DNA from 4 places in the Rhodococcus sp. 1R11 genome. Region 1 is predicted to be linked to each of the others. Evidence: riboswitches for the same ligand, from Rfam matches in the RefSeq annotation. Region 1 holds a riboswitch; each other region holds the start of a gene.

Evidence for each region. A riboswitch is a leader RNA that binds a small molecule or an ion and turns the genes downstream of it on or off. The one in region 1 is predicted to bind cobalamin.
Region 2: another riboswitch for cobalamin. It lies ahead of metE (5-methyltetrahydropteroyltriglutamate--homocysteine S-methyltransferase); the one in region 1 lies ahead of E4P29_RS13495 (CbtB domain-containing protein).
Region 3: another riboswitch for cobalamin. It lies ahead of E4P29_RS03605 (iron ABC transporter permease); the one in region 1 lies ahead of E4P29_RS13495 (CbtB domain-containing protein).
Region 4: another riboswitch for cobalamin. It lies ahead of cobN (cobaltochelatase subunit CobN); the one in region 1 lies ahead of E4P29_RS13495 (CbtB domain-containing protein).

What each region holds. Positions count from the first base shown of each region.
Region 1 covers NZ_SPNG01000006.1:280,971-285,909, forward strand. Annotated here, with positions in the region: gene E4P29_RS13480 (PPE domain-containing protein) at 1-1,129, opposite strand, end outside; gene E4P29_RS13485 (PE family protein) at 1,196-1,507, opposite strand; gene E4P29_RS13490 (histidine phosphatase family protein) at 1,596-2,162, opposite strand; cobalamin riboswitch at 2,227-2,361, shown strand; gene E4P29_RS13495 (CbtB domain-containing protein) at 2,412-2,606, shown strand; gene E4P29_RS13500 (CbtA family protein) at 2,597-3,367, shown strand; gene E4P29_RS13505 (metallopeptidase family protein) at 3,499-3,831, opposite strand; gene E4P29_RS13510 (septum formation family protein) at 3,845-4,927, opposite strand.
Region 2 covers NZ_SPNG01000010.1:223,279-228,217, forward strand. Annotated here, with positions in the region: gene E4P29_RS18535 (alpha-ketoglutarate-dependent dioxygenase AlkB) at 1-106, shown strand, start outside; gene E4P29_RS18540 (3-deoxy-7-phosphoheptulonate synthase) at 118-1,209, opposite strand; cobalamin riboswitch at 1,447-1,656, shown strand; gene metE (5-methyltetrahydropteroyltriglutamate--homocysteine S-methyltransferase) at 1,785-4,052, shown strand; gene E4P29_RS18550 (iron-siderophore ABC transporter substrate-binding protein) at 4,153-4,939, shown strand, end outside.
Region 3 covers NZ_SPNG01000002.1:71,105-76,043, reverse strand. Annotated here, with positions in the region: gene E4P29_RS03615 (enoyl-CoA hydratase-related protein) at 1-686, shown strand, start outside; gene E4P29_RS03610 (LLM class flavin-dependent oxidoreductase) at 706-1,734, opposite strand; cobalamin riboswitch at 1,911-2,135, shown strand; gene E4P29_RS03605 (iron ABC transporter permease) at 2,261-3,298, shown strand; gene E4P29_RS03600 (ABC transporter ATP-binding protein) at 3,298-4,071, shown strand; gene E4P29_RS03595 (ABC transporter substrate-binding protein) at 4,068-4,939, shown strand, end outside.
Region 4 covers NZ_SPNG01000007.1:272,967-277,905, forward strand. Annotated here, with positions in the region: gene E4P29_RS15010 (precorrin-2 C(20)-methyltransferase) at 1-672, opposite strand, end outside; gene E4P29_RS15015 (precorrin-8X methylmutase) at 669-1,295, opposite strand; gene cobG (precorrin-3B synthase) at 1,350-2,480, opposite strand; cobalamin riboswitch at 2,563-2,694, shown strand; gene cobN (cobaltochelatase subunit CobN) at 2,762-4,939, shown strand, end outside.

The DNA of each region.
Region 1 (4,939 bases):
CTCCGATGACCGACGGTGCCACCGTGCGGCCGTCGGCGAAGTGCTCGAACTGTTTCAGGTATTCCGGGGTGTCGTGTTCGTCGTCGTCCTGCGCTCGTGTTCCTGACGCAGGCGCAGCACCGGCTCCGGTTCCGCGCTGAGCGAGACCACCCTCGGCTGCGGTCGGTGCGCCGATTGTGGTGGCAGGGCTGCTCTGTACTGCACCCGTGAGCGCCGATCCACCGCCGAGGGGACTCGACGCCGAACCGGCCATTGCCAGTCCTCCGCCCACGCTGCTTCCGCTCGGTCCGCCGTACGCCACCGGACGGGTGGATGCCGGCCCGACGGCGGGAGATCCTGAACCGCCCGGTGCGAAGGTGTGGCCGATGCCGGCCCCGGGTCCACTCGGCTGCGTCGTCGAGACCAGATTCGATGCCGCGGAGGCCACCGTGGACACGCCCGTTCCGGCGATCGAGGTGGCGGCACTGCCGAGCTGCCCGGCGGCGGCTGCGACGCCGGGGTTCTGCGTCGCGGCCATCAGGCCACCGAGCGCAGCCTGGACCGGCGACGTCATCAGCGCACCGTTGGCGAATTTGCCGAGACCACTGCCGGATTCGGACACGATGGCGGGCGCATGATCGAACGTCGTCTTGGCAATCAGGTGCGAGGAGACCAGCTCGAAACCCTCCATGACCATGGCCGCGCGGATGTCGAGCAATCGATCTGCGACCTCGGATGCCTCGTAACTTCCGTTCAGCGCACCGCCGGTCGACGCAGCCGTGACCTTGGCAGCTTGCACCGCACCGATCTCGACGAGCGACGGCATGGTGGCCAGCGCGACGCCGTACGAGGTCCCCGCGGCGGGCGCTTCGATCGACAATGCCGCCGCCTTCAGTGCGGTGGCTCCGGTCCACGTGGCGAACCGGGCGAGGGCGGCTTGGGCGAGGAGAGCCGACTCACCCTCCCAGCCCGCGGTCAGAGCTGTCGTGATCGCGGCGATGCTCACCGAGGCCTCGGTGAAGGCCGCGGCCACCGAACCCCAGGCCCCGCCTGCGACATGTAGAGGCACCGGTCCGGGCCCCAACAGTCGCGTCGAATTCCCTGTCGCAGTTCGTGGTAGCCACACCACACCTGTCACACCGAGCGTCATTGTCCAGCCCCCATGATGTTCGAGCCCCCGTGTCGTATTCGAAACCGCTGCCGGTCGATGTGTGCGTCAGATACCGGCGAGCCCCGGCAGGCCCCCGGCGGTGTCGTCGTCGGTGGTCAGGTAGTCCGCGGCCTGCTTGCGTAGTTCCTCGGCGGCCCGGTGTAGCTCCGAAATGCCCTGAGCTGCAGCAGGACCGAAGGTATCGGCCGCGGTGGCGAAGAAGCTGTCGGTCAAGAGCGACACCTCGTCGGTGCCGGGCGGTAACGGCCGAACAGGAAGTGCCGTTGCGGTGACGGCGGCCTGCAATCGGGCAGCGACCGCATCGAGTTCCGAGGCAGCGAGCTGCAGAGCCACCGGATCGACTTTGATGACGGTCATGAGCACGCTCCCTGCGATCGACGAACTGGGCTGTCGGTAGGTAGGACGCCGCCGTGCCCGGATCGGTTCCATCGATGCCGGAAAGAATTCAGAAAGACTTCTGTGCCACCGAATCGATCGTCCACAGCGAGCCTCGGCGATGGATCGAGGTGCGCGTCAACGGCGCGACGTCGACCCGCCAGAACGAGCCGACCGGTGCCGCCAGCACCAGCACGACCGCCGCCCTGATCACCGAGGGCGCGGTCACGGCCAGCGTGCGGCCCGGCGTCGAACCGACCTCATCGAGCCACGTCCGGACGCGAGCAAACAACGCCTCCAGAGATTCACCGCCCGGTGGTGTGAATGCCGGGTCGCCGAGCCAGGCCATCGCGTCGGCGTCGGGCAGATCGGTCATCTCGAGACCGGCCCACCGGCCGTACGCGACGTCGGCCAACGCGGGTTCGACGGCGACATCGGTGCCGAAGATCTCGGCAGTGGATCGGGACCGCAGCTCCGGGCCGGACACCACTCGGTCCGCACGCGGAAAGTCGGTCACCTCGGTCAGTGCGCGCACACCCGCTTCGTCGAGTGGCTCGTCGGCAGGAAAGCGGCCCGAGCGCATTGCATCGGTCCTGGCGTGGCTCACCAACATCAGGCGGGTCGCAGGCTCTGTCACCGCGCCATTGTGGCATCGGACGGTGTTCTTTCGAGGACAGTGATTGACACAGAGTCGAACGCGGTGCCACAGTGCGCAGGTAAGACGCGATGTACGCAGGTAATCCGGTGAAAATCCGGAACGGTTGCGCCACTGTGATCGACGTCGGGCAGATGTCCGAATTCGAGAGCCAGAAAACTCGTACATCGCATGGCCGTCCCTTCATCTTCGAAGGGACTACGGGACGCACAATCCCAGGAGGACACCCCTATGGCAATACTTCATGCACCCAGTAACACGACGGAATCGGCGGCACTGGCCGTCATCGTCGCCGCGACGATACTGCTCGCGTTCGTCGTGCTCTACCTCGTCGGATTCGACCAAGGCGCGATCTCTCGCAGTGGCATGTACATGCACGAACTCATGCACGACGGCCGCCACCTGCTGGGCCTGCCATGCCACTGACCGGGACATTCGTTCAACTGCTGGTGCGAGGTCTGCTCGCCGGTCTCGTTGCGGGACTGCTCGCCGGCGGAGTTGCCTTCGTCCTCGGTGAACCGCACGTCGATTCGGCCATCTCCATCGAAGAAGCAGCGGGCGAGGCACACCACGCCGACTCCGATGCGCCTGCTGCGCACTCGCACGGAGACGAGGACGCCCTCGTCAGTCGCGACGGCCAACGCGTCGGACTGTTCCTCGCCACCGGACTCGCCGGACTCGCACTCGGCGCGATCTTCGCGTCGGTACTGCACTATGCCCGACGGTTCAGCTCGCTTCCGGGCTCGATCCTCGCACTCCTCGGAGCCGGGGTCGGATGGCTGGCAATAGAAGCAGTGCCGTTCTTCAAGTACCCGGCCAACCCACCGGCCGTCGGGGACCCGGAGACGATCACCCAGCGCACGTGGCTGTGGTTGGCGTCGGTCATTCTCGGTCTGCTGGCTGTCGGCGTCGCAATCTACGTGGCGAAGGCGGTGGCGTCCCAGTCGTCGCCAGCAGTCCGTGTCGGTGCTCCGACGGTGGCGTTCCTGGTGATCGTCGGCATCGGCTACGCACTGCTGCCGGGCGTCAACGAAGTGGGTTCGGATTTCCCGGCAACACTGCTGTGGGAATTCCGACTCTCGTCACTGGCCACGCAGGCAACCTTGTGGCTGGCTCTGGGACTGGGCTTCTCGTTCCTCACCGATCGCGCAATGCGTCCGGTTCGCCGAGAGGCAGTTGCGGCTTAACCCTGTTTTGCCCGCCTCCAGGTTGGGATCAATGCGCCTTTGTTGCAGTCTGACCGACTGAAACCCACATTGATCCCAACCGGGGGTGGCATTACGGGGGTGGGGGGTGGCGTTCCGGGGGGCGAGTGCGATCAGCCGAATCCCAGTTGATGCAGGCGTTCGTCGTCGATGCCGAAGTGATGGCCGATTTCGTGCGCGACGGTGATGGCGATTTCGCGTCGAGCCTCGTGTTCGTCGTCGACCATGTCGAGGATCGGTTTGCGGTAGATCGTGATGACGTCGGGCAAGTGGCCGCTGTATTCGTAGCGTTCGGTCAACGCGATGCCCTCGTACAACCCGAGGATGTCCTCGGTGGGGTGTTCCTCCTCGACGAGGACGACCACGTTGTTCATGAAGTCGGTGAGTTCTCGCGGCAGGGTGTCGAGAGCGTCCGACACTGCTTCCTCGAAGTCGACGCGGGTCATGTGGGTGGGGATGTCAGCCTCCGGTGGTGATCGGAGCGGCACCGGGCAGAGGAGTCGGGAGCGCGCGGCCGTCGGGGGCTGCGGGAGGCGGCACGGGCGCTGCACCGTTGATGAGGATGTCGCCCTTCGCACTGCCGACGATGGTCGCGAATCCACCGGAGTCGAGTTCCTTGCCCACCGAGCAAGTCACCTGACGGCTACCGGCGAGCCAGCTCGAGACGTCGATGGTGTCCCAGAACAGCGTCAGCGTCTTGTCCCGCAAGGCGTTCTCCGAGCCGAGGTACCCGTTGACGGCGTCGGTGCAGGTCTGCTCCAGATATGCGTCCTGGTCGCCTTCCGACGGGTGATCGCCGGGGAACTGTTGCGTGAGGTTGATCACCGAGGCCACCTCGAACGCGTGAGGAGTCGAGCATTCCACCGGGTCGGCAGGCACGTTCTGGTTGATTCCGATGCACGTGCCCGTCGGCCACACCTTGGACTGGTCCTGCTCGAGGATCGAGCCGGTCATCTCGAGCAGCGCACCGGTGTTCGACGGCATCTGCACCCCGCACCGCAGCGTGCGCTCGCCCTTGGCCCATCCGGCCTGGCTGGGAAACATCAGGCCGACGCCGTAGCGGCCGTTCGGGTCGAACTTGGCACCGACGTAGCCGTCGACGGCGGCGTTGCAGTGCTCGTCGCGCAGTTCACCGAAACGAATTGCTCCCGGATACGGCGCTCCGGGGCCGAATTCCATGCCGGGGTAGACACTCATGTCGATGTCGCGGGCCACCTCGAAGCGGTGGGCGTCGGCACACGGCACTTCGGTGAGGTCCTGACGATCGGTCTCGGGATCGTCGGTGGGCGTCCACTGCAGGCACACGCCCGGGTCGGCGGCACCGAAGGACTTCGCGGACACCGGGCCTGCGGTGGCGGGGCCACTGGCCGTCGAATGCGTGGTGATCTTCTCGGGAGTCGAGAATCCGCCGGACAGGAACACCGTTGCCCCCGCAGCCAGGACTGCACCGACGGCCACCATGGCGAGGCCGCGTCGAGCAGTGGTGGCCGAGAGAGTTCTCCGACTCTCGCTCGTCGTGGGGTCTGGTTCTGTAGCGGACATCGCCCTCCATCA
Region 2 (4,939 bases), on a different contig from region 1:
GATGGGCGGATCCTGTCAACGGACCTGGGAGCATGCAATTCCCAAGTCGACCCGCGCGGTCGGCCCACGCATCAGCGTGCAATTTCGACCGCGCGGGGTTCGCTAGCGCACCACGCGTCAGCGCGCAGCGTTCGAGGCCCGACGCGTCTCGACGGCCGCCGCGAGAGTGGCCAATTGCGTTGCCGTCGTGTCCCAATCGAGGCACGCATCGGTGATGGACTGGCCGTACACGAGCTCGTCCCGGTGGCCGAGTTCGAGGTCCTGACGCCCCGCGACGAGGAAGCTCTCGAGCATCAGCCCGACGATGCCGTGCTCGCCGGCCGCGACCCTGGCGGCCACGTCGGTGACCACGTCCACCTGCTTGTTGTGATCCTTGCGGCTGTTTCCATGGCTGGCATCGATGACCACTCGCTCCGGCAGCCCCGACTTACGCAGGCGGGCAACGGTATCGGCCACGGACTCGGCGTCGTAGTTCGGTCCGTCGACGCCGCCGCGCAGGATGACGTGGCAATCGGGGTTTCCGACGGTCCTGATCAAGGCCGCCTTGCCGTCGAGATCGGTTCCGGGGAAGACGTGGCTCGCCGCGGCGGCGCGGGTTCCGTCCACGGCGACCTGGATGTCACCTTCGGTCGAGTTCTTGATACCGACCGGCATCGACAAGGCGCTGCACAGCTGCCGGTGCACCTGGCTGGCCGCGGTCCGTGCTCCGATGGCACCGTAGCTGACCAGATCCGCAATGTACTGCGGGGTGATCGGGTCGAGGAATTCGCAGCCGACGGGCAAGCCCAGCGCCGAGATATCCAGCAGCAGTTGGCGTCCCACTCGTAGACCCTCGTTGATGTCGAAGCTGCCGTCGAGGTGCGGATCGTTGATCAGACCCTTCCATCCGAGCGTCGTTCGCGGTTTCTCGAAGTAGACGCGCATGACGATGTGCAGTCGGTCGCCCAGCTCGGCTGCCGTCGTGGCAAGGCGTCGGGCGTAGTCGAGGGCGGCGTCGGCGTCGTGCACCGAACACGGGCCGACCACGACGATCAGTCGGTCGTCACGGCCGTCGAGGATGTCGACGACACCGGAGCGTCCGGTGCGAACACTCGCCGAGATCGCGTCGTCGACCGCATGCTCGCGGCGTACGACCGACGGCGCCACCAGCGGACTGATGCTGATGGTGCGCTGATCGTCGAGTGACGGGGTGTCGAGGGAGAGCGTCATGAGAGGTTTCCTGTTCCCAGGCCGGCTCCGCATGCTCCACGCGCACTTCGAGCCGGTCTGTATCCGGCTCGTGGGGTGGAGGTCAGCGCATGGCGTCGCTGGCTGACCCACCCGGGGCCGACCTGCTAAACCAGAAATACGTGCGCTGCATGGAGAGCACCGTAACAGACTCTCCCGTGATGCATCTATGCTCGTCCCTGCAGTCGGTTCGCCAGGTGGTCATGAGGAGCCCCGAAGTTCACCTCGGCGTCGAGCGGTGCGTGCAGTCACGGCGCATCGTGAGAGGGAACCCGGTGAGAATCCGGGACTGTCCCGCAGCGGTATGCAGGAACGACCGCCGTCATCACGCACTGAAGAAGCCTCTTCGGGAAGCGACGGCCAGTAGGAGTGGGCTCTCCGTCCGCACGCCTGCAAGTCCGAATACCTGCCCTCTGTGCTGTGCACGCCGTGTGCAGCGGTTCACCGCCTCGTGGAATGGGCGCGTAACCCGGGTACGGCTGTGGTCAGGGCTCACCGGGATCTGCGCGCCCGTGAAGACGGTGCACCACCCACTTGCAGTCACCTGGAGATCAACTGTGAACCACGATTTCACTGCCACCGTGCTCGGTTCGGCTCGCATCGGACCCAACCGAGAACTGAAGAAAGCCGTCGAATCCTATTGGGCCGGAAGGCTCGATGCCGCAGCCCTCGAAGAGGTCGCGAAAATTCTTCGTGAGAACGATTGGCGCACACTCGCAGCCGGGCTCGATTCCGTTCCGGTGAACACCTTTTCGTACTACGACCAGATGCTCGACACTGCGGCACTCCTGGGAGCTCTGCCGCCGCGGGTCGAGGCGGTCGAGGGCGAACTCGATCGGTACTTCGCCGCGGCCCGCGGCACCCAGACCATCGCCCCGCTCGAAATGACCAAATGGTTCGACACCAATTACCACTACCTCGTGCCCGAGATCTCGCCCGAGACCACGTTCTCCCTGCACCCGAACAAGGTGCTCGGCGAGGTGAACGAGGCTCGCGCACTGGGCATCCCGGCACGTCCGGTGATCATCGGGCCGATCACCTTCCTGTTGCTGTCCAAGTCCGTCGGCTCCTCCGATTCGCTGCTGGAACGGGTCGACGAACTGATTCCGCTCTACGCCCGTCTGCTCGAACTCCTCACCGCAGCCGGAGCCGAGTGGGTCCAGATCGACGAACCGGCGCTGGTGCGCGACCTCGACCACGAGACTGTCGCAGCGGCAACCCGATGCTTCGAGCAACTCGCAGCCTCGCAGACCCGCCCGGCCATTCTGCTGGCGTCCTACTTCGGCGACCTGGGCGACGCGCTGCCCGCAGTGGCGTCCACCGGGATCGAGGGCCTGGCACTCGATCTGACCGTTCCCGGTGCGGCCGAGCAACTTGCGGCTACTCCTGCTACCTCGTCGATGCTCGTCGTGGCCGGCGTCGTCGACGGACGCAACATCTGGCGCACCGATCTCGACGCCGCGCTCGAAACATTGCACGAGGTCGGCAGACATGCACGCGCAGTGGCTGTGTCGTCGTCGTGCTCGCTACTGCACGTTCCGTATTCACTGGACGCCGAACCTCAGCTCGAGCCGACACTGCGGTCGTGGCTGGCGTTCGGGAACGAGAAGATCACCGAGGTCTCGGTGCTCGCCCGCGCACTACAAGGCGACACAGCCGGGGAGACCGAGCGATTCGGGTCGGACCGATTCGAGTCGGCCCGCGCGGCTCTGGATTCGCGGAGCCACGATGCACGACTGCACGATCCGACAATCCGTGCGCGCGTGACCGGCGCGGCCGGCCGTGACCGCAGCCCAGGAGACGTCCGTCGCGTCGCACAGGCCGAGCATCTCTCGCTCCCTGTTCTGCCGACGACGACCATCGGCTCCTTCCCGCAGACGAGCAAGATCCGCCTCGCCCGGGCGGCGCTGCGCAGCGGAACCGTCGACCAAGCGGAGTACGTGCGACAGATGCGCGAGGAGATCGCCGATGTCGTTGCGCTACAGGAGCGTCTGGGGCTGGACGTGCTCGTCCACGGCGAGCCCGAACGAAACGACATGGTGCAGTACTTCGCCGAGCAACTCGACGGTTTCGTCGTGACCGCCAACGGCTGGGTGCAGTCGTACGGATCACGATGCGTGCGACCACCGATCCTGTACGGCGACGTCTCGCGCCCGGCACCGATGACGGTGGAGTGGTCGACGTACGCGCAGTCGCTGACCGACAAACCGGTCAAGGGAATGTTGACCGGTCCGGTGACGATTCTCGCGTGGTCGTTCGTCCGAGACGACATACCGGCGGCCGAGTCGGCAGCTCAGATCGCCTCGGCCATTCGAGACGAGACGATCGACCTGGAGTCGGCGGGGATCCGCATCGTCCAGGTGGACGAGCCCGCGCTCCGCGAATTGCTACCGCTGCGCTCGAAAGACACTGCAGCGTATCTGGATTGGGCCGTCCGATCCTTTCGGATCGCTACGTCCGGCGTCTCCGACGCGACACAGATCCATACCCACCTGTGCTATTCCGAGTTCGGTGAGGTCATCGACGCCATCGTCGCACTCGACGCCGACGTGACATCCATCGAGGCTGCGCGCTCGCACATGGAGGTGCTCGATGACCTCACTGCGGTCGGTTTCGCTCTCGACGTGGGACCCGGTGTCTACGACATTCATTCGCCGCGGGTACCGACGGTGGACGAGATCACCGACTCGCTCCGTGCGGCAGTCAGGGCAGTGCCCCTCGAACGGCTCTGGGTCAACCCGGACTGTGGGCTCAAGACACGGGGCCCGGCCGAGGTCGAACAGTCGTTGAGAAACATGGTGCTGGCCGCGGCAGCGCTGCGCTGACCCCATGTGAGCGGAACTTCGACCCCTGCTACGAAGTTCCGCTCACGTGGTCGCCAGGCTAGGGTTACCTATCCATGCCCGCTCGGTGAAAGAGATCGAAGTGAAACGTCTGCTCGTCGCCACCGCCCTCGTCGCAGTCGCAGCCCTGACCACCGTCGCGTGCGGCGACAGCGGCGAGCAGACGCCGAGCACCGTAACCCCTGCCACCTCCAGCAGTACCGACGCCGCATCGGACACGCCGGGCCCCACCGGCATACCCGACGGGATGGGTTCGGGTGCCGCCGACGGCGAGTTCCCGCGCACCGTCGGGCATTTCGGCGGATCAACCGACATCCCCGCTGAGCCGAAAAAGGTCGTGGTGATCGCCACCGGCCAGCTCGACGCGGCGTTGACGCTGGGCGTGATCCCCACCGGTGCGGCCTACGGCGACGGTGCCGATCTGGTGCCCGACTACATCAGCTTCTCGTTCCCCCAGTACGCGGACCAACTGACGCAGATGGCAGATCTGGGCAACCGCCAGAGCGTCGACATCGAGGCCATCGCCGCCGCCGAACCCGACCTCATCCTGGCCAACAAGACCGGCTCGGAAGACATCTACCCGACCCTGTCGGCCATCGCGCCGACCGTGCTGACCGAGGGCACCGGCGTGAACTGGAAGCAGGACTTCCTTCTTCTCGCGGACGCACTGGGCCGCACCGAGCAGGCACAGGATTTCCTGGACACGTTCGCGTCCGACGCTCGCGCACTGGGTGATTCGGTCTCCAACGGCGGCGGATCCAAGGGCGCTCCGACGGTGTCGTTCGTCCGCTTCACCGCAGACCGGGCTCGCGTGTTCGGCGTCGCGTCGTTCGCGGGATTCATCGCCTGGGACGCCGGGCTGGCGCGAC
Region 3 (4,939 bases), on a different contig from region 1:
CGGACGTGTTCGTATTGAATCTCGGCACTCGCGACGTGGAGGACACCGAGAACCGGATGGGGCCGGATTGGGTGGCCGAGGTCAACGCTCTGCTCGACGAGGTAGAAGCCAGTAGTGGCCCGACTGCACTGGTCACGACGGCCACCGGCAAGTACTTCTCCACCGGAGTCGACCTGTCCTGGGGTGCCGAGAACCTGGACCAGATCAACCGGTTCATCGGAACGGTGCAGGAACTGCTGGTGCGGTTCTTGACCCTCCCGATGCAGACGGTGGCGGCCATGCAGGGGCACACCTACGGCGGTGCCGCATTTTTTGTCATGGCACACGACTACCGCGTCATGCGCTCCGATCGCGGCTTCCTGTGCTTTCCTGGCGTCAACATCGGCGCAACCTACAGCCCGGGAACAGTCGACATGGTCCGAGCCAAGCTCGCCCCGCACACGTTCCACGAAGCACTGACCACGGGCCGACGCTACGGAGGAGTGGACGCAGCCGCCCTCGGCTTGGTGGACGCTGTGGCCACCGAGGAACGGCTGCGTGACGACGCACTCTCTCGGGCAACGGATTTGATCGGGACCCGCGGCCCCGTACTCGGCGAAATCAAGCGCACGATGTACGCGAGCGAGATACGTTCGCTGTCCACCCCGGTCGCCGGTGTGGACGAAATGGAATGGGCCGCGAACTGATTCTCGCTGCCGCTGCCGCTTACGCGTCGGCGACCAGCGGAGCGACCTCGGTACCGAGTAGCTCGATGCCGCGCAACAGATCACCGTGGGCGAGACGCGGATTGGTCATCTGCAGCGACAGTCGATCCACACCGCCGAGTTGTTCGCTCACTCGAACGATCTTGTCGGCCACGGTTTTCGGGTCACCCATGAAGAACGCGCCGTTGGGTCCCGACGTGGCGTCGAACTGCTGTCGGCTCGGTCGAGCAAACCCGCGCTCGCGTGAGATCTTGGTGAACATCTCGTTCCAGCCCGGGTAGATGGTGTCGGCTGCCGCCTCGGTGGTGTCGGCGACGAATCCGAACACGTGCAATCCGACTTTCAGCTTCTCCGGCGAGTGACCCGCTTGCGCGCCGGCGCGCCGATACAGGTCGACGAGCGGCGCGAACTGGCGCGGTTCTCCACCGATGATGGCGATCATCAGGGGTAGGCCCAAAAGCCCTGCACGAGCGAATGATTCGGGGGTTCCGCCGACACCGACCCAGATGGGTAGCGGATCCTGCAGCGGACGAGGATAGATCCCCTGACGGTTCAGCGCCGGCCGGTGCCGGCCGGACCACGTGATCTCTTCGTTGTTGCGAATCTGCAGCAGGAGATCCAGCTTCTCGGCGAACAAGGAATCGTAATCGGCCAAGTCGAGTCCGAACAGCGGGAAAGACTCGGTGAACGAGCCTCGTCCGACCACCAAATCGATCCGGCCCTTCGAGATCAGGTCGAGAGTGGCGAACTCCTGGAACACTCGCACCGGATCGTCGGCACTGAGTACCTTGACCGCGCTGCCGAGCCGGATGTTCTCGGTACGCGCAGCGGCCGCGGCCAGAATGATCGACGGAGCCGAATCGTAGTACTCGCTGCGGTGATGCTCGCCGATGCCGAAGGAGTAGAGACCGACCTGATCCGCGAGGGCGATCTCCTCGAGTAGGTGCCCCATCCTCTTCTCCGGCGCGATGACGCGGCCGTCGGTCGGATCGGTCACGGAAGAGACGAAGCTGTCTACGCCCAGGTGCATTGGGTACCTCTCGATTCGGGATGGACGAACCCATCAGCGTCGATGAAGGTTCGATTATTCCAGTGGAGGGTGGGCAGAAAACTACTACTCTCCCCAACGCTTCGACTCATCCGCCGCGAAGTACATCCGCTGACTTGCAGCGAAGCGGACCGACACAACGCGTCACTCATGAGCTGTTATCGTGCGTGTGCGTTGGTTTTCGATGGCCGTGCTGGTCATCGGATCGTAAGAGGGAATCCGGTGAGAACCCGGAACTGCCCCGCAGCGGTGAGTGGAAACGACCGCGGTCATCGAGCACTGGGATTCGTCCTGGGAAGCGACCGCCAGTAGGAGTCGTCCGAGAACGTCGTCGGACGGCGTGTCCGCGAGTCCGAAGACCTGCCACCGCGGCTGCGCCGCCGGCGTGGTCGCCTGTCGATCCCGAGGGACACGGTCGACGAGGTCGTCGTTCGCGCTGCGCGGATTCGCCTCGGATACCGTGCTTTTCGCAGTTCGCCAGGTCAGGGATCAGCGGAGAAAGTTGCGCATGCAGTCCAGATCGGTCCTGCCCCTCACTGTGCTCGCCGCCGCGATCTGGGCAGTGTCAGCCCTGTCGGCACTGATGTTCGGGGCCGCGCACATCCCGGCAACCGACGCCATGGGCTATCTGTGGGCCCAGCTGTCCGGCGGCACGATCGCCGTCGGTGACGTTCCCGACTACCGCATCGTCGTCGATTCTCGGCTGCCGCGGGTGTTGCTGGCGACGCTCATCGGAGCAGGTCTCGCAGTGGTCGGACTGGTGGTGCAGGCGATGGTGCGCAACGCGCTCGCAGACCCCTACGTTCTCGGAATCTCGTCGGGTGCATCGGTAGGCGCGACGTCGGTGGTCCTGTTCGGCACGTTCGGCGCCCTCGGCATCTACGCCCTCTCGAGTGCAGCGTTCCTAGGCGCACTCGCGGCAACCGCCCTGGTGTATGTGATGGCACGCTCCCCGGTAGGGCTGGTGCCCCTGCGCCTGGTCCTGACAGGTACCGCGTTGGGTTACGGGTTCTCTGCAATGACGACCGTGCTGATCTTCCTGGCACCTCAGGGCGACGGCGCTCGCAGCGTGATGTTCTGGTTGCTCGGCAGCCTCGCCGGTGCTACCTGGGCCGGCGTCCCGCTGGCCGCCACAGTCACCGTGGCCGGAGTCGCCGCGACCGCTCTGACGGCCCGCAGACTGAACGCGCTGTCGATGGGAGACGAAGTCAGCGCGGCACTGGGCTTGAACGCAGCACGGCTACGGCTGACTCTCTTCGTGACATCCGCGGCGATGACAGGGTGCTACGTGTCGATCTGTGGCGCAGTGGGATTCGTGGGTCTGGTCGTCCCTCACGTAGCACGGTTACTGGTCGGGGCCGACCACAGCAGGCTTGTCGTGATCACCCCGGTCCTGGGTGCGGCTTTCCTCGTCACCGCGGACCTGGTGTCCCGAACGGTTCTACCGCCGCAGGAGCTCCCCCTGGGGGCGATCACCGCGGCAGTGGGAGTTCCGGCGTTCGTACTGCTGATGCGTCGCCGCGGCGCGATGATCGGTGACCGTTGATGCGCGTCGACTACGACGACGTCGCAGTCGATATCGGCGGCACCCGCATCATCGACGACGTCACCATGAGCCTGGATGCCGGCAGCATCGTCGGCATCGTCGGCGCGAACGGGAGCGGCAAGTCGACACTGTTGCGGTGTCTGTATCGAGCGACCGAGCCCTCGACCGGACGTATCGAGGTAGGTGGCCGCGACATCACCGCAATCACCATGCGAGAGAACGCACGTCAGGTTGCAGCACTCACCCAGGACTCCTCGATGCACTTCGACTTCACCGCACGCGAGGTGGTCGCCACCGGACGTCTTCCACACAACGGCGCTTTCGGACGCGACCGCACCCGCGACGACGCCGCGTGCGCTCGTGCCGCGACCGTCGCCGATGTGGAGCATCTGTTGGACCGATCGTTCCTGTCCCTGTCCGGAGGCGAACGCCAACGCGTCCTGATCGCACGGGCTTTCGCCCAACAACCGAACGTGCTCGTGCTCGACGAACCCACCAATCACCTCGACATACGACACCAATACGCAGTGCTGAGCGCCGCTGCGAGCCTGCAAATCACGGTGATCGCCGCGCTTCACGATCTCAACATCGCCGCCCAATTCTGCGACCGCTTGGTCGTACTCCACGCCGGCCGCATCGTCTGTACGGGCTCACCCGACGAAGTCGTGACCGAGAAGGTGCTCTCGACCTGGTTCGGGATCGGCGGACACATCGTCACCCACCCACGCCTGGGAGTTCCACAGGTTCTCTTCGACGACAAGGACACTCGATGACCCACCTCTTTCGCCGGCCTCGCACGATCGCCATTGCCGCGACCGCCGTTGCAGCACTTGTCAGTTCGTGCGGAGCCCAGGTCGACACAGCCACCGAGCAGGGTGGCGATCAGGTGACGGTCACCAACTGCGGCGAGCCGCTGACCGTGACCGGTACCCCACAGCGGGTACTGACCAACGACACCGGCATCACCGAGATGATGTTCGCCCTCGGTCTCGCCGACCGCCTCGTCGGGTACACCAGCTACCCAGGCAAGGAGCGAGACATCGACTCCTCGCCGTGGAAGAGCAACTTCGATACGGCGCCGGAACTGGCCGACGCCTTCACCCGTGAGGTGATTCAGTCGGCGAACCCGGACTTCGTCTTCGCCGGCTGGAATTACGGCTACAAGGAGTCGACCGGCGTGACCCCCGATTGGATCCGCAGCATAGGCGCAGTGCCCTACCAACTCACCGAAGCATGCCGGCAACCCGGCAGTACTGCACGCGGAGTCATAGAACCCCTCGACGCGCTCTACACCGACCTACGAAACCTCGGCGACCTCTTCGGAGTTCGTGACCGGGCCGACCGACTCGTCACCGACTACGAGAACCAGATCGGTGCCGCGAACGCCGGGGCTCCGGACGGCCGAGACCCGGCACGGGTGTTCCTGTTCGACAGCGCCGACCCCGAGCCCTTCACCTCCGGCCGCACCGCTGCTCCGTCGCAGATCATCCGAGAAGCCGGTGGCAGCAACATCTTCGACGACCTCGACGATTCCTGGACCACCGCATCCTGGGAAGCCGCAGCCCAACGCGACCCCGAGTTCATCGTCATCGTCGATTACGGTGCCGGACCATCGAATTCGGTGGACGCCAAGATCGCGCA
Region 4 (4,939 bases), on a different contig from region 1:
GTCCGCGTCGGCGGCATCGAGGACGCGTTGCTCGGCCGTGCTGGCCCGCTCGACGTACCGCGCTTCGTCCAGCCTGCCGGATCGTTCCAGTGCGTCGAGCACGGTCGGATAGGTTCGACCGAGTTTCATGATGACCGCGGCGTCGGTGCCGCGGAGTCGGCGAGTGAGTTCGTTCACGGGCAAGGTGCCGGGCAGGACGGTGAAAACCTCGTCGCGCTCCACCAGTGGAGTCGCCAGTGCGGCCGACGCAGCACTGACCGAGGTCACGCCGGGAACCACCTCGACCTCGAACCGGTGCGCCAGGCGTTTGTGCATGTGCATGTACGAGCTGTAGAACAGCGGATCGCCCTCGGCCAGAAGCACGACCGATCGTCCGGCGTCGAGATGAGCGGCGAGTCGCGCCGCAGCGGACTCGTAGAACTCGTCGATGGCCCCCTGGTATCCACCGGGATGAGCCGTCGCCTCCGTGGTCACCGGGTATACCAGGTGTTCCTCGAGCTGCCCGTCGCGCATGTAACCGGCCGCGAGGGCGCGCGAGATGCTGCGTCCGTGCCGAGCACTGTGGAAGGCGACGACGTCGGCCTCGCCGATCACGCGAGCGGCCTTGACGGTCAACAACTCCGGGTCGCCCGGGCCGACGCCCACACCCCACAACTTTCCGCTGGAGCTCATTCTTTTTCGCTCGCAATGGCATTGACCGCAGCGACGGTGATGGGGCTGCCGCCGCGTCTGCCTCGAACGACCAGATATTCCACGCCGAGGTCGGCGGCGATCAGATCTTCCTTGGACTCCGCCGCGCCGATGAATCCGACCGGGCCGCCGACGATGGCTGCCGGCTTCGGAGCTCCGGCCGCGAGCATTTCCATGAGGTGGAACAGGGCGGTCGGCGCATTTCCGATCGCGACGACGGCACCGCCCAGCTTGTCACCCCACAACTCCAGCGCGGCAGCGGTTCTCGTGGTGCCCATACTCCGAGCCAAGTCCGGTACCCGAGGATCGGACAGGGTGCACAGCACCTCGTTGTCGGCCGGAAGACGGCGACGAGTGATACCGGCGGCGACCATGTTGGCGTCGCACAACACGGGTGCCCCTGCGCGCAGAGCAGTTCGGGCGGACTCCACCACGTCGGGCGTGAAGCCGATCGTCTCGGTCAGGTCGATCTCACCGACAGCATGGATCATGCGCACGACGACCTGGGCGACATCCGGGGTGAACCGAGACAGATCCGCTTCGGCGCGGATGGTTGCGAAAGACTGGCGGTAGATCTCCGCGCCGTCGCGGATGTAGTCGTGCATGCGTGTCACGATAGGGGAGAGGGACCCCTCAGTCGGAAGCCGGTCTCAGGGTGCTCAGGACACCTGGTAGCCGATTCCTGTCGCGATCACGTCGGTCACCTCGCCTTTCGGACGGCCACATCGACGCTCGCACCCGGACCAATGCTGTCGCTCGTCCCGCGGCGTCATCCGTGCGTCGACCGCGGCCGCGAGGTCGGCTCGGACGTCGGCGAGGGACTTCTCGCAGCCGGGCGATCCGGTGCACGCACTGACTCGGATCCACGGTGATGCGGCGTCGAAGATCAGGCCCATGGGTGCGAGAACTCGAACGACCTGTTCGGCCGGTTCCTCGTCCAGATCACCCACGACCAGCGATCGCCATGGCGTCACGATCAGCGGACGGTCGACGGCCGCGAGGAATTCGGCCAACCGCGCGCCGAGGACGCCGTTGGCCAGCCCTGCGCCGAGCGCAACGTGGCCGTCGTCCTGATCCAGCCAGCCGATCGGCGGCACCTCGACCGGCGCGGGCATGGCCAGTACCGGTCCGGCCTGCAAGCCGAGCACGTCGACGATGCGCTCGGCACCGCCGTCCAGTTCCGCCAGTCGCCATTCCTTGTGGCGCAACCGGACGAAGGCATCCGCGCAGTCGAGCAGAGTCGAGACCACGTGCTGGCGGTCGACGCGTACACCGCTGTCGCGCCCTGCCAACAGCACTGCGAACGACCCGTCGGCCTGGGCGTACACCCCGAAGTCGGGTTCGAGTCCGCACAGATCCCCGCGGCCGTCGTCCAGGGCGAACAATGTCCGGCCGGGTAGTTCGGCGAGCTCGGGGCGAGCGCACACGGCAGCGTCGAGCTCACCGACGAGACTGCGGACGTCGGTGAGTCCGCCGACCCGGCCCGACAGCGGCGAGGCGAGGATGTTGCGCACGCGCTCGTGCGTCGGAGACGGCAGCAACCCGGCCGCGGCCAACCTGTTCGCGAGCTCGTCCGGGTCCGAGACCGCACGAACCTGGATGTTGCCCCTCGACGTGAGTTCGAGCGAGCCGTCACCGAGCTCGGCCGCGACCTCGGCCAGGACCTGCATCTGCTCCGGCAGCACGAGGCCGCCCGGGAGCCGGATTCTGGCCAACGGACCGTCCGCCGCGCGGTGCGTCGACAGAGCTCCGGGGCAGCCGTCGGGCACGGACCTACTGGGCGAACTCATGTTCACCAGGCTACAAGTGCGACGGGTGGCCCGATCTCGTCCCGGCACCGGTAGCATTCGATGTTCACGGCTCCGGCCGGGAGGAAACCGGTGAAACCCCGGTACGGTCGCGCCACCGTGACCGCCCTGTAGTTCGTCGAGAACAGCTCGTCGGGAATGGTTCTCGGGACCTGTTCTCGAGGATCGTGCCTTCGGGATGGGGCGGGAGTCGGACCCTCTCACCGACGAGCTCGGACGATTCACCGATCCAGGGGCGCGAAACCCCGAGGAGGGCGTTACCCGTGTTTCTGTTGCTGTCCACATCGGACACCGATCTGCTCAGTGCCCGCGCCAGTGGGGCCGATTTCACGTGGGGCAATCCGTCCCGCCTGCTGGCCGAGGACATCCCGTCGATGGCCGAATCGGCCGAGCTGATCATCGTGCGCATTCTCGGATCGCGCCGCTCGTGGGAGTCGGGAATCGACGCCGTCCTGGCCACCGGTTTGCCCGTGGTCGTGCTGGGCGGCGAGCAGGCCCCGGATGCGGATCTGATGGAGATCTCCACGGTGCCCGCCAACGTCGCCGCCCAAGCACACAACTATCTGGCCGAGGGCGGCTCGGGCAACCTTCGGCAGCTGTACAACTTTCTGTCCGACACAGTGCTGCTCACCGGTCACGGTTTCGATGCACCTCGACACCTGCCGACGTGGGGCCACCTCGAGCGGAACTCCGCCCAGCACTCCGAGGGCCCGACGGTGGCGATTCTGTACTACCGCGCTCAGCATCTCGCGGGAAATACCACCTACATCGATGCCCTCGCCGCCGCAGTCGAGAACGCCGGGGCGAACGCACTGCCGATCTACTGTGCGTCACTGCGCACGGCGGAAGCCGACTTGCTGGAGACGCTGAAGTCGGCGGATGCCTTGATCGTGACCGTGCTGGCTGCAGGCGGTACCAAACCCGCCGGCGCTTCGGCCGGCGGCGACGACGAAGCCTGGGATGTCGCCGAACTCGCCGCCCTCGACGTTCCCATCCTGCAGGGTCTGTGCCTGACGAGTTCCCGCGCGACGTGGTCCGAGAACGACGACGGACTCTCGCCCCTCGACGTGGCCACGCAGGTCGCTGTCCCGGAATTCGACGGCCGACTCATCACGGTTCCGTTCTCGTTCAAGGAGATCGACGACGACGGCCTCACCACGTACGTTCCGGACCACGAGCGAGCAGCACGCGTCGCCGGCATCGCCGTCCGCCATGCGCGGCTCCGACACATCCCGGCCGCCGACCGCCGAATCGCCTTGATGTTCTCGGCGTATCCCACCAAACATGCCCGCATCGGCAATGCCGTCGGCCTCGACACTCCCGCCAGCGCGATCGCGTTGATGTCGGACATGCGTGAGGCCGGCTACGACCTCGGACCGCTCGAGGGCCCGGATTCGGTGCCCGGTCTGGCGGCCCGAGACGGTGACGCACTGATCCACGCTTTGATCGCCCGTGGCGGTCAGGACCCCAACTGGCTCACCGACGCCCAGCTCGAGGGCAATCCTATTCGCATTTCGGCGGCCCGTTATCGAACCTGGTTCGAGCAGCTTCCCGACGACCTTCGCGAGGGTGTGATCGAACATTGGGGACCGGCACCGGGTGATCTCTACGTCGATCGTTCTGCCGATCCCGACGGTGAGATCGTCATCGCAGCAATGCAATTCGGCAATGTGGTCATCATGGTTCAACCGCCGCGCGGATTCGGTGAGAAGCCCGTCGCGATCTACCACGACCCGGATCTGCCGCCGAGCCATCATTATCTGGCCGCCTACCGGTGGATCTCCGCAGCCCGCGAGGACGGCGGTTTCGGGGCCGACGCGATGGTTCATCTCGGCAAGCACGGAAACCTGGAATGGCTCCCCGGCAAGACCCTCGGCATGTCCGCCTCCTGCGGCACCGACGCTGCACTGGGCGACTTGCCGCTGATCTATCCCTTCCTGGTCAACGATCCGGGGGAGGGCACACAGGCCAAACGGCGAGCCCACGCCACTCTCGTCGACCACCTCATACCCCCGATGGCGCGCGCGGAGAGCTACGGAGACATCTCGAGGCTCGAGCAGCTGCTCGACGAGCACGCGAATATCTCGGCGCTCGATCCAGCCAAGCTGCCCGCTATTCGTCAGCAGATCTGGACGCTCATGACCGCGGCTCAGATGCACAAGGACCTGGGGCTCGAGGAGCGCCCCGACGAGGAAGTTTTCGACGACATGCTGCTCAACGTCGACGGATGGCTGTGTGAGATCAAGGACGTGCAGATCCGCGACGGACTGCACATCCTGGGTCAGGAGCCCGTCGGCGACGCCGAGGTCGAGCTGGTGCTGGCGATGCTGCGCGCCCGGCAGATGTGGGGCGGCGAACAGACGGTCCCCGGACTTCGCGAAGCTCTCGGCCTCAGCGAGGACGGCGACGAGGAACGCACGCGTGTCGACAGCATCGAGGCC